Regions from separate parts of the Janthinobacterium sp. NKUCC08_JDC genome, predicted to be linked through region 1. Evidence: predicted binding sites of a transcription regulator. Region 1 holds the regulator's gene; each other region holds the start of a gene.
The links. Region 1 encodes FNR, which switches genes on or off when oxygen is low (the NO sensors DNR and NnrR bind a similar motif). Its sites were predicted from a motif close to TTGATNNNNATCAA; they were not measured.
Positions count from the first base shown of each region.

Region 2: the regulator FNR is predicted to act here: its motif matches at 1,350-1,363, upstream of KO538_RS16330 (PAS domain-containing methyl-accepting chemotaxis protein).
Region 3: the regulator FNR is predicted to act here: its motif matches at 1,418-1,431, upstream of cydD (thiol reductant ABC exporter subunit CydD).
Region 4: the regulator FNR is predicted to act here: its motif matches at 1,594-1,607, upstream of KO538_RS08100 (KamA family radical SAM protein).

Region 1 covers NZ_JAHKQW010000004.1:378,369-381,478, reverse strand. The annotation lists gene ccoG (cytochrome c oxidase accessory protein CcoG) at 1-778, shown strand, start outside; gene KO538_RS14060 (FixH family protein) at 833-1,357, shown strand; gene fnr (fumarate/nitrate reduction transcriptional regulator Fnr) at 1,361-2,119, opposite strand; gene KO538_RS14050 (response regulator) at 2,359-3,110, shown strand, end outside.
Region 2 covers NZ_JAHKQW010000006.1:86,672-89,781, forward strand. The annotation lists gene KO538_RS16330 (PAS domain-containing methyl-accepting chemotaxis protein) at 1-1,148, opposite strand, end outside; gene KO538_RS16335 (3-hydroxyacyl-CoA dehydrogenase NAD-binding domain-containing protein) at 1,715-3,110, shown strand, end outside.
Region 3 covers NZ_JAHKQW010000003.1:232,883-235,992, forward strand. The annotation lists gene KO538_RS29365 (PEP-CTERM sorting domain-containing protein) at 1-499, opposite strand, end outside; gene KO538_RS10960 (GbsR/MarR family transcriptional regulator) at 806-1,357, opposite strand; gene cydD (thiol reductant ABC exporter subunit CydD) at 1,497-3,110, shown strand, end outside.
Region 4 covers NZ_JAHKQW010000002.1:461,838-464,947, reverse strand. The annotation lists gene KO538_RS08110 (methyl-accepting chemotaxis protein) at 1-938, opposite strand, end outside; gene KO538_RS08105 (cache domain-containing protein) at 1,007-1,465, opposite strand; gene KO538_RS08100 (KamA family radical SAM protein) at 1,748-3,110, shown strand, end outside.

The sequences.
Region 1 (3,110 bases):
GCGCGAGCAGGTGTGCAAATACATGTGTCCCTATGCGCGCTTCCAGAGCGCCATGTTCGACCAGGACACCCTGATCATTACCTACGATGCCAAGCGCGGCGAACCACGCGGCGCCATGAGCAAGAAGGCCGGCAACAACGACAAGCTGGGCGATTGCATCGACTGCACCCTGTGCGTGCAGGTGTGTCCGACCGGCATCGATATCCGCAACGGCCTGCAGTATGAATGCATCGGCTGCGCCGCCTGCGTCGATGCCTGCAACAGCGTGATGGACAAGGTCGAGCGGCCGCGTGGCCTGATACGCTACAGCACCGACCATGCGATGGAAAACAACTTCAATTCGAAGCAGATACGCCAGCGCGCCATGCGCCCCCGCGTCTTGATCTACACTTCCATCCTGGCCCTGATCATCATCGCCGTATGTACCTCGCTGGCCCTGCGCACGCCCCTGAAAATGGACGTGATCCGCGACCGCGGTTCGATGGGACGCGAAGTGGAAGACGGCATGATCGAAAACGTCTACCGCCTGCAGATCATGAACACGTCCGAGCAAAGCCAGCATTTCAAGATCAGCGCTTCCGGCTTGCCGGGCCTGACCTTGCTGACGCGCGAAGAAGTGACCTTGCAGCCGACGGAAACGCTGGGCTGGCCGATCCGCCTGCGCGTGCCGCACGGCGTGGGCGAGAAGGGGTCGAACAAGATTGCGATCGAATTGCAATCGCTGGACAACCCGTCGCTGCATGTGCGTGAAAGCGCGGTCTTCATCGTGCCGCGTTAATGCAGGAAGGCCGGTCCCCGCATGGGGGCTGGCCGTTTACACAGGAGAAATACCATGTCCGACAGTCTGAAACTGCAGCCTCCCGTTGCACCGTGGTACAAGCATCGCTGGCCATGGCTGCTGATGATCGGCCCCGGCCTGTCCGTGGTCGTCGGCAGCTTCATGGGCTATATCGCGTTTACGCAGCCCGACGCGCTGGTGGTGGGCGATTATTACAAGCAGGGCAAGGCGATCAACCAGGATTTGAAGCGCGACACGATCGCCAGCGACCTGGCGATGGAGACGAGCCTGGCGTACGACGTGGCGCAAGCGCGCCTGAGCGGTTCCGTGCACAGCTTCGGCAAGGCCTACCAGGGACCGCTGCAGCTGCACCTGGCGCATGCGACCCTGCCGGAAAAAGATATCAAGCTGCTGGTGCAGCCCGATGCGGCCGGCAATTTCTCGGTCGCGCTGCCGATGCTCGAGCGCAGCCGCTGGCAGGTGCTGGTGGAAAACGACAAGCGCGAGTGGCGCCTGTCCGGCATCTGGACCTGGCCCGTGCAGCGCAGCATCGCGCTGCATGCGGACGAAGAGTTATAAGCCTTACTTGCAGACGTCCGTGCCTGCCGTAATGGCTTTCAGCTTGGCTGGTTGCAGGATCTCGATCTCGCGGTTCGACACGCGCAGCCAGCCTTCCTTCTTGAATTTGGACAGCAGGCGGCTGACGCTCTCGATGGTCAGGCCCAGGTAGTTGCCGATTTCCTCGCGCGACATGCGCAGCTGGAATTTGCTGCTCGAATAGCCGCGCGCCTCATAGCGCGACGCCAGGTTGACGATGAAGGCGGCAAAACGCTGCGTCGCCTGCATATTGCCCAGCAACAGCATCACGCTTTGCTCGCGCGTGATTTCCTGGCTCATCATGCGGTGGAAATGCCGCAGCAGGGTCGGCATATTGCCCAGCAATTGTTCCAGGCTGGAAAACGGGATTTCACACACTTCGCTGTCTTCCAGCGCCACCGCATTACAGTGGTGGCGGTCGGCGCTGATGGCGTCCATGCCCAGCAGTTCGCCGGCCATCTGGAAACCCGTCACCTGCTCCTCGCCGCCCGGATTGATCTGGTACGTCTTGAAGTGCCCCAGCCGGATCGCGTACAGGTTCTGGAACGAGTCGCCGATGCGGAACAGCGAGGCGCCGCGCACGATCTTGCGGCGGCGGCCGATGATCTGGTCCAGCCTGTCCATGTCGCCCATATCGAGGCCCATCGGCAGGCACAATTGATGCATGCTGCAGGTCGAGCATCGCGCACGCAACGCTTCCACGGTCACTGTGGGCAAGGTTGGAGTGAGGAGCGCTTCAGTCATGTCGGTACCTTTTAGAAAATGCAACAACAAGTTTACTGCATACAGGGTTGCCGTGTGCCAATTTCACCGCAATTTCGGCGAATAAACGACGTTCCGACTTTAATTATATGGCAACATCGTCAAAAGCCCATGCGGGGAGGGCCATTTGCGCGGCGCCGCTTGCCAACTTGATGTATTGATAGGAAAATTCCTAACAGCATTATCTGCCGCCTGTGCCGCCCGGTACTGAAAAGGAAATCATGAAGCCTCTCGGCATCAAAGCAAAAGTCGCGCTGGCCACCAGTCTGACCTCGATCGCCATGATCGCGCTGGTCACCATGATACAGGTGCAGCACATGCGCGACGACTTCACCCGAGTACTGCTGAGCCAGCAGTCATCCCTGATCAGCCGCACCGCTGCCGAGCTCGACGACAAGCTGGGCATGCTGCTGCAGATCGTCACCCTGACGGCCAGGCAGCAGCCGCCGGAATTGATGGCCCAGCCGGCCCAATTGCGCGAATACTATTCGCGCCGCTCGATGCTGGTGCTGTTCGACGACGTGCTGGTGCTTAATGCGCAGGGCGCCGTCGTGGCCGACATGCCGGAAGTGGCGGGGCGCACGGGCATCAACGTTGCCGAGCGCGAGTATTTCCAGACCGTGCTGCGCACGCGCCAGCCCATGATCACCGAGCCGATGCTCGGCAAGTCGAGCGGCATGCCCATCGTGCAGATGGTCGCGCCCGTGCTGGCCGCCGATGGCCAGGTGGCCGGCGTGGTGATCGGCGTGCTGCGCCTGTACAAGGACAACCTGCTGGGACGCCTGCGCTCGGAAAAGATCGGCAAGAGCGGCTATTACTTCATCCTCACGCGCGGCGCCGTGCCGCGCTACGTGCTGCATCCCGATACCAGCCGCTTGCTGCAGCCGCGCCAGCCGAGCGCCAACCTGACGACCACCCAGCTGCTGAAGGAAGATGGCGAAGGCAGCATGGTCAGCACCAACAGCCGCGGCAT
Region 2 (3,110 bases), on a different contig from region 1:
TGCTGCGTGGCTTTCGCCAGGGAATCGGCGTTCGAGGTGTTTTCCGCGATGGAATTGATGGAAAACGTCAAGCCGTCGATGGACGCGTTCATTTCTTCCACCGTGGCGCCCAGCGCCTGCGTGCCCACGGCCACGCCCGTGGCCCGTTCGGCGATGGCGTTCGACGCGTCGGCAAAGCCGTTGGCGGCCGACACCACGTTGCCGATCACACCGCGCAAGTCGACGATCATCTTGCTGATGCCGCCGGCCAGCAAATCGATCGGTTCGCTGCCTTCGGGCACGATATTGCAGGTCAGGTCGCCTTGCGCCGCGCGCGCCACCGAGTCGAGCAGGGCATTGACCTTGCGGCTGTCGTTGGCGGCCTTGGCCTGGATGCTGTTTTCCAGGTTCACCTGGTCCGTGATGTCGATGGCGAACTTGACTACTTTATACGGTTTGCCGTTCAGGTCCAGGATGGGGTTGTAGGTGGCCTGTATCCACACCACCTTGCCATGGTTGCCCAGCCGCTTGTAGCGGCCCGCGTCGAATTCTCCGCGGTTGAGCTTTTGCCAGAATTTCTTGTACTCGGTGCTGCTGGCATACTCGGGTTCGCAGAACATGCGGTGGTGCTCGCCCTGGATATCGCTCAAGTCGTAGTCCATGACGGCGAGGAAATTGTCGTTGGCGTCCAGCACATTGCCCTGCATGTCGAATTCGATCACGGCCTGCGCCTTGCTGATGGCGCTGACCTTGCCTTCGTATTCGACATTGCGTTTTTTCAGGGCCGTGATGTCGGTAGCGAACTTGATGACTTTATACGGCTTGCCGTCCGCGTCGAGGATGGGATTGTAGGAAGCATTGATCCACACTTCGCGCCCATCCCTGGCGCGGCGCTTGTATTCGCCCTGGTCGAATTCGCCGCGTCCCAGCTTGGCCCAGAAGTTGCTGTATTCGTCCGTTTTGACATACTCGGGGTCGCAGAAGATGGCGTGGTGCTTGCCTTGCACTTCGGCCAGGGTATAGCCGACGACGCGCAGGAAATTGTCATTCGCATGCAGGATGGTGCCGTCAAGCTCGAATTCGATGACGGCCTGGACACGGTTCAATGCAGTATTTATCGCTTGTAAGTCCAGATCCTGCGAGTGGCTGACATGGCTGGCTGCGTCCATAGTATTTCCTTCGGGGTGAGAAGAGGAATGGGAACGATAAGGCTGCTGTTATTATTTTTTCCGCTATCGGTTTAAGGCAGGGATTAAGGCGGCGATGTTATTGCATTGCCGGCATCTGGTGATAATCGGTGAGAATGTGCGCGATCAACGGCCGTCAGTGTTCGCCCTGCGGTTTGCCTTTAGTAGATAAATTGTAGAGTATTGATTTGAATCAACAATTTTATTATTCCCCAGCGTCTGGCGAAAAACAAGGGGCGGGAATAAATAATGTAAAAACTGTCGTAATTGCCCCATGTCGGCATATAACAAACCCATTCTTCTACATAATAAAACGTTGTTATTATTGTTGTGGTTTTATTATTTAAATGAATATCCAAGTGATAGCTTCTACAAGAGCTTGCCGCTTGCAGCAGAATCTTTCCGCAAACGATGTTGTACCATGGCGTAGCATGCTGGCGCCGGGCGCGCCACGACAAAAATAATACGAGCGTTCTTTTATGCGGTATAGTGAAGCTTCATCCCTTGCAACCACCTCATCGCTGAGCAAAAATCAATAAGGAAGAGACATGAGTGCTGAATATCAAGTGAACGGCGCTGTTGCCGTCATTACCCTGGCCAACCCGCCCGTCAATGGCTTGGGCCTGGCGACGCGCACGGCCGCCGTGGCCGGCATCCGCCAGGCGCTGGCCGACGAGGCCGTCAAAGCCATCGTCATCACGGGCGCCGGCAAGGCCTTTTCGGGCGGCGCCGATATCAAGGAATTCAATTCGCCCAAGGCGCTCACGGAACCGACCCTGCACACCCTGATCAACGTCGTCGAACAATCGACCAAGCCGGTCGTGGCGGCTATCCACAGCGTCTGCATGGGTGGCGGCCTGGAGCTGGCGCTCGGTTGCAACTACCGCGTGGCCGCGCCTGGCGCGCAGATGGCCTTGCCGGAAGTCAAACTCGGCATCTTGCCGGGCGCGGGCGGCACGCAGCGCCTGCCGCGAGTGCTGGGCCTGGAAATGGCCCTGAACATGATCGTCTCGGGCACGCCCGCCGCGTCCGAAAAACTGGCCGGCACGGCCCTGTTCGACGAAGTCATCGCGCCTGGCGCCGATTTGCTGGCCGCCGCCGTGGCCTTCGCCACGAAAGTGGCCGACGTGCGTCCGCTGCCGAAAGTGCGCGAGCGCAAGGTGGACTACCCGAACCACGAAGCTTTCTTGCAGTTTTCGCGCAATACCGTCAAAGCCATGTCCGGCCCGTTCCCCGCACCGCTCAAATGCGTCGATGCCGTGGCGGCCGCCGTGACGATGAAATTCGACGACGGCTTGAAGTACGAGCGCGAACTGTTCATGCAGCTGGTGCAGTCGCCCGAGTCGAAAGCCCTGCGCCACGCCTTCTTTGCCGAGCGTGTCGCCAGCAAGGTGCCTGACGTGCCGTCCGACACGCCAGTGCGCGCGATCTCCAGCGCGGCCATCGTCGGCGCCGGCACCATGGGCGGCGGCATCGCCATGAACTTCGCCAACGCGGGCATCCCCGTGATGCTGCTGGAAACCAAACAGGAAGCGCTGGACAATGGCCTGGCCACGATCCGCAAGAATTACGAGAACACGGTCAAGAAGGGCAAGCTGACGCAGGAGAAGGCCGAGCAGCGCATCGCGCTCGTTTCCGGCACCTTGGCGTATGCCGACATTGCGCAAGCCGACATCGTCATCGAAGCCGTGTTCGAAGAGCTGGGCGTCAAGGAAACCGTCTTCAAACAGCTCGACGCCGTCATGAAGCCGGGCGCCATCCTTGCGTCGAACACATCGACTTTGGACCTGGACAAGATCGCCGCGTTTACCAAACGCCCGCAAGACGTGGTCGGCACGCATTTCTTCAGCCCCGCGAACGTGATGAAACTGCTGGAAATCGTCCGCGGCGCGAAGACTGGCAAGGACGTGCTGGCCACCGCGCTGGCGCTGTCGAAAAAGCTGA
Region 3 (3,110 bases), on a different contig from region 1:
TGCCAGGTTCCGGCACGGCTGAAATGAAGGCCCTGTAATTGCTCAGACCTTTGGGCAGGCCCTCGATCGTGAAGGTGGTGCCGGCAGCCACGGGCGCGGCCCAGTGGAACACCAGTTCGCCCTGGCCGAAGTGGATGGCCAGGTAGTCATAGGCGGCCGCGCTCGTATACGAATTGACGCCGCCGCTCAAGCCTGCCGTGGTGCCGGCAGTGCAACCCGAGGTGGCGCTTTCGCAATACGAGACGGCGGTGCCCAGGCTGGTGCCGAACACGCCATTGATATAACCCTGGATGTCCGAGGGGCTTTGTGGCACGAGATTGTCGTCATAATATTTCACCTGCAGTGCCGGAGATGGTGAATAAGTGACGGTGCTGCCGTCAATGACGAAACCGCTGGCCGGGCCCACATCCACCCAGGTGGCGGCTTGGGCCGCACTTGCCAGTACGGTCATTGCGGCCAGCATGGATGCCTTGATGGCAATGCTCTTTACGCTTTTCATGAAAATCCCCTTGTGCTTGAGACAGTCGCTTCATAGTGTTGGGACGCGTCCCTACATACCGGGGAAGTCATCCCATTGCCCGTTTTTATCTATTTCTTGTGCGTAGAGAGTACGCAAATGCAAGCTTACTCTTGATATAAATTAATACAATTTAAATAATACTATTGGTTCAGTTGACAACATCGCATACGGCTATGTCTGCTTGTGTTAACGATAGACAACATAACGTTAGGAAACGGCGTGACAAGGCGCGCCAGCTTGTGCTAGCGGCGTCTCGGCTTATTTGGGAGGGGGGAGGCGGGTGCTTCAGTCGTTGTTGTTGCTGACGCCAAACAGGCGATCCTTGGCGTTGAGCAGCTTTTGTACCTTGGCGCCCATTTTCATCAGCTGCGCCATCGATTCGGGCGACAGGCGCTGCAAGTCGTCGAACCAGGTATTGGCCAGGTCGACCAGTTCATACATTTCACGCATGCGTTCCTGCGCATATTGATCCACGGGTTCCGTGGCCGGCGCCAGCAGCGATTCGCGCAGCACCGTCAGGGTGGGCGCCACTTCGCGGCGGCGGCGCTCGGCGGCCACCACGCGGAAGATTTGCCACACATCACCCAGCGAGGAAAAATACTCGCGCCGGTCGCCGGGAATGCGCGACTGGCGGATCAAGCCCCAGCCCTGCAATTCCTTCAGGCCGATGCTCACGTTCGAGCGTGAAAAACTCAGGTGTTCCGCGATTTCATCCGCGTGCAAAGGGTGCTCCGCGACAAATAACAAGGCGTACACTTGCCCTACCGTACGGTTAAAGCCCCAGCGGCTGCCCATCTCGCCGAAATGGCTGACAAAGGTCAGGATCAGCGGCGTCATTTGGATATGTTGAGTTTTCATAATTATCTGAATTTTTTCACGCCATACTGGTGGGGTCAATTGATATATGTCATGTTTCGCAGTATTATACAAAATATCGAATTTACAGAAAATTCTGAAAACTCAAGAAGTATAGAAGATGCCGACCACGTCCTTGTCCTTGCCCCGCTTTATTCTTCCCCGTGCCGCCAGCCTGGCGCAAGGCGGGGCCGCCTTGCTGTGGCTGCCGCAGGCGGCCTTGCTGGCCTGGGCCGTGCAAGCCATGCAAGACGGTGCACCCTGGCGCGCGGCCCTGTTGCCGGCCGCTGGCGTGCTGCTGCTGGGCGTGCTGCGCGCCGGCTGCGAAGCGTGGGGCGCGCGGCGTATGTATGCGGCGGCGCGCGCACACCTGTCCACCTTGCGGGAACAGGTGGCGCAAGCGCTGGCGCAGCGCTCGCCGCTGGACCGCCAGCGCGCCCAGTCGGGCCAGGCGGCCAGCGTCATCGCCGAACAGGCCGAAGCCATCGTGCCGTATCTGGTGCGCTACAAACCCGCGCGCTGGAAAGTCATGCTCGTGCCGCTCGTGATCCTTGCCGTGGTGACGCCGCTGTCGTGGATCGCCGCGCTGATCCTGCTCATCGCCGCCCCCTTGATTCCCGTCTTCATGGCGCTCGTCGGCATGGGCGCGCAAGCGGCCAGCCGCGCGCAGATGGTGGAAATGGGCAGCATGAACGCCTTCCTGCTGGACCGCCTGCGCGGTTTGGCCACCTTGCGCGCGCTCGACGCCGTCGACGCCACGGCCGAACGGCTCGATGCCTCGTCGCAATCCGTGCGCCGGCGCACGATGGTGGTGCTGCGCATCGCCTTTTTGTCGTCGGCCGTGCTCGAGCTGTTTTCCGCGCTCGGTGTGGCCATGGTGGCGGCCTTCATCGGTTTCTCTCTGCTGGGCAGCATCAATTTCGGTACCTGGGGCCGCGAGCTGAGCCTGGGGCAGGGCTTGTTCATCCTGCTGCTGGCCCCCGCGTTCTTCGAGCCGCTGCGCGAACTGGCCGCCGTCTGGCACGACAAGGCGGCCGGCGAAGCGGGCCTGGCCGGTTTGCACGACCTGGCGGCCGATGGCGTGCCTTTGCCTGGTTTTGGTGTGGAAGTGGCGGCCGTTTCCGCCGCCGCCATGGCTGTGGCGGCGGCGCCCGCCGTGGAACTCCGGCAATTGCGCTTTGCCCATCCCGGCGAAGCGCCCGTGTTCGACGGCTTTGACCTGACCGTGCGCGCTGGCGAACATGTGGCCCTGCTGGGCGCCAGCGGCGCCGGCAAGACCACCTTGCTGTCCCTGCTGGCCGGCTTGCTGCCCGCCAGCGGCGGCGACATCCGCATCGGCGGCGTGCGCCTGACCGACAGCACGGTCAACACCTTGCGCCAGCGTATGGCCTGGATGGGACAGCGTCCGCACGTGTTTGCCGCTTCCGTCAGCCAGAACGTGACCCTGGGCCGCGTTGGGGCGAACGCCGCGCAGGTGACGCAGGCGCTGCACCTGGCGGACCTGGCCAAGGTGGCGCAGGCGCAGCCGGCCGTCATGCTCAGCGATGGCGGCCAGGGCTTGTCCGGCGGCGAAGCCGTGCGCCTGGCCCTGGCCCGCGTGGCCCTGCATCCGCATGCCGACTTGCTGCTGGTCGATGAACCGACTGCTCACCTGGACAGCGAAACGGCGGCGCGCGTGACGGACGCCCTGCTGGCACTGGCGAAAGGCAAGACGATGATCGTCGCCACGCACGAT
Region 4 (3,110 bases), on a different contig from region 1:
TTGACGGCTTGCGTCAGCGCTTCCATGGCGCTCGACGTTTCTTCCAGCGAACTGGCCTGCATTTCCGTGCGCGCCGATAAGTCCAGATTGCCGGTGGCAATTTCGCGCGAGGCCGTGTCGATCGATTGCACGGCGTTCATGATGGTGCGCAAGGTCTGGTTCAGGTGGGCGATGGTCTGGTCCAGCACGCGCGACGTGGCGGCGATTTCGTCATTGCCCTGCTTGGGCGCGCCGGCCGTCAGCTTGCCCGCAGCCAGGTCTTGCACGGCGTCGGCAATGCCGCGAATTTCCAGCAGCATGGCGCGCCGCACCAGCATGGTCGCGACGATGGAAACGAGGATAGACAGCAGCACCGTCAGCAGCAAGCTCCAGCCCAGGCTGCGGAACTCGGCGCTGGCCGTCGCATGGGCCTCGCTGCTGAGGCTTGTTTCCAGGGCCGACAGTTGCGCCAGCTGCGTATTGAACTGGACGAATTGGGTTTCCGCCTTGAGCATGGAATTGGTGGCGATCGACTGGTCCATCTGCGCCATTTCCATGGTTTCCAGCACAGCCTTGCGATAGCCGGCCAGCGCCGTGATGGCCGCATCGACCAAGGTGCGCTCGGCACCCGTGGCTGTGGTGCGCAGCGTGGCCAGCTGGGTGCCGATGGCTGCATGGCGCGCCTTGATCTGTTGCTCCAGCGTATCGAGGCGGGCCTTGGCGAAGCTGCCATTCGTCCACGACAGCAACTGGTACATATTGCCGTGTACTTGCCTGGCCTCTCCTAGTACGTCGGCGGCCGCCTTCAAATGCGTGATGCGCACCCGCACCATGTTTTCCAGCGAGGCATTTTGCCGCACCATGCCATACCAGGCGCCGCTCGAGCTGAGTATCAGCAGCAGCAAGACCAGGGTGGGCGCCAGCAATAATTTTGGTCCGATGCGTAATTGATTGAGCATGCTTGACTCCTGGCGATGGCTGTTCAAACCGCAGGCGGCGCACGGCGTGCGTGCGCGCCGCCCCCGTCTTATTTTTTGTAGATGCCCGCTTCCAGTACCACATCGTTGACGCGCAGAATGTAGGTGGTCTTCGGCTCGATCTTGCCGCTGACGGGATTCTTGTACTGGTAATCGACCCAGCCCTTGCCCTGCTTTTGTGCCAGCTCAATGATTTCACGGCGATATTTCTTGCCGTTCGCATCGGGCACATCCGTCAAATCCTTGCCCACGATGGAAGGATTGATGGGGTGGGCCAGCACGATGCCCGTCTTGATGTCGCGCATGTCCACATACAGCGAACCCTGCACGAAGTCCGGGTCTTTCGCCGTGATTTTCTTCATCATTTCTTCCTTGCCATGCGCCTTCATGAAGACGGCGCCCCGTTCGGCCATGGCGATCGCATCTTTTTCCGTTGGTTCGACCGCGGCACTGACGTTGCCGCCGGCAAATGCCAGGCACAGCAGGCTGCCCGTGAATAAGCGTTTCATGAAAGCTCCTTGTGATATCGAGGGAAGTGTTGCCAAGACGTAATTTACGTCGCCGAAGTTCGTCTCAGCTTGCGTTGGAACAAACTAAGGTGTTGCTTGTAGGCAGCATGCAACGTCTCGACGGCTTGTTGATATGCAGCAATTTGGTTCCGAATGGCAAGAATTATGATGACTTTTGCAGCATGCCTGGGTGATCTGGCATGCGGGAGAAAAAGGCTGGGATTGGCCGATATACGGTCAATTTCATGAAAGTTATCGCTATTTACAGGCAAGGAGCCGATCGTGTCCGCACTCATTACCGAGCCGTTTTCACCCAAGTTCAAGCCGTATACGCGGCAAACCATTCAGCAGGCGCGGCAGTGGGAATGGCTGCCGGAAGAGCAGCGCGAAGCCGTGCAAGTGGTGTCGCACGTCTTGCCGTTTCGCACCAATGAATATGTGCTTGATCAACTGATCGACTGGAACAACATCCCTGACGACCCCATCTACCGTCTCGTCTTTCCCCACCGCGACATGCTGCCACCCGAGCAGTACGCGCACCTGCGCGACCTGGTGCTGGTGCAGCGCGACAAGGCGGCCATTGATGCCTATGTGCATGGCTTGCGCCTGGGCATGAATCCTCATCCTGCCGGACAGATGACGCATAACGTGCCCCGGGTCAACGACGCGCCCGTGCGCGGCCTGCAGCATAAATATGCACAAACGGTGCTGTTCTTCCCCAGCGCGGGGCAGACCTGCCATGCGTATTGCACTTTCTGCTTCCGCTGGCCCCAGTTCGTCGGCATGGACGACATGAAGTTCGATGCGCGCGAGTCGCATGAGCTGGTTGCTTACCTGAAACTGCATCCGGAAGTGACGGACGTGCTGATCACGGGCGGCGACCCGATGATCATGAACACGCGGCAACTGGCCGCCTACTTGGAGCCGCTGCTGGCGCCGGGCCTGGAACATATCCAGAACATTCGCATCGGCACCAAGGCGGTGGCGTATTGGCCGCAGCGCTTCGTGTCCGACCGCGATGCGGATGACTTGATGCGCCTGTTCGAGCGCATCGTCAAGGCGGGCAAGAACCTGGCCGTGATGGGCCATTACAGCCATGCCGTCGAGTTGCGCCAGAACATTGCCCAGCAAGCCGTAAAACGCATCGTCTCCACGGGCGCCACCTTGCGCATGCAGGGGCCGCTGATCCGTCACATCAACGAAGACCCGGCAAGCTGGGCCGAGCTGTGGCAGACGGGCACGCGTCTGGGGGCGATTCCCTATTACATGTTTGTCGAACGGGACACGGGTCCGCGCGGCTATTTCGAGTTGCCTTTGGCAAAGGCGCACGAGATTTTCCAGGCCGCCTACCAGATGGTGTCGGGCCTGTCGCGCACGGTGCGCGGACCGTCCATGAGCGCCTTCCCCGGCAAGGTCGTCATCGACGGCATCGTCACCATCAATGGCGAAAAACTGTTTGCCCTGCAATTTTTGCAGGCACGTAACCCGGACTGGGTGCGCCGGCCGTTTTATGCCAAGTTCGACGCGGAAGCGACGTGGCTGGACCATTTGAAACCCGCATTTGGCCACGACAAGTTTTTCTTTGAAATGGATGAGCCCGTGCCGCAGTTGCCGCATAAAATCATCCGCCTGGCACAGGCCGCCT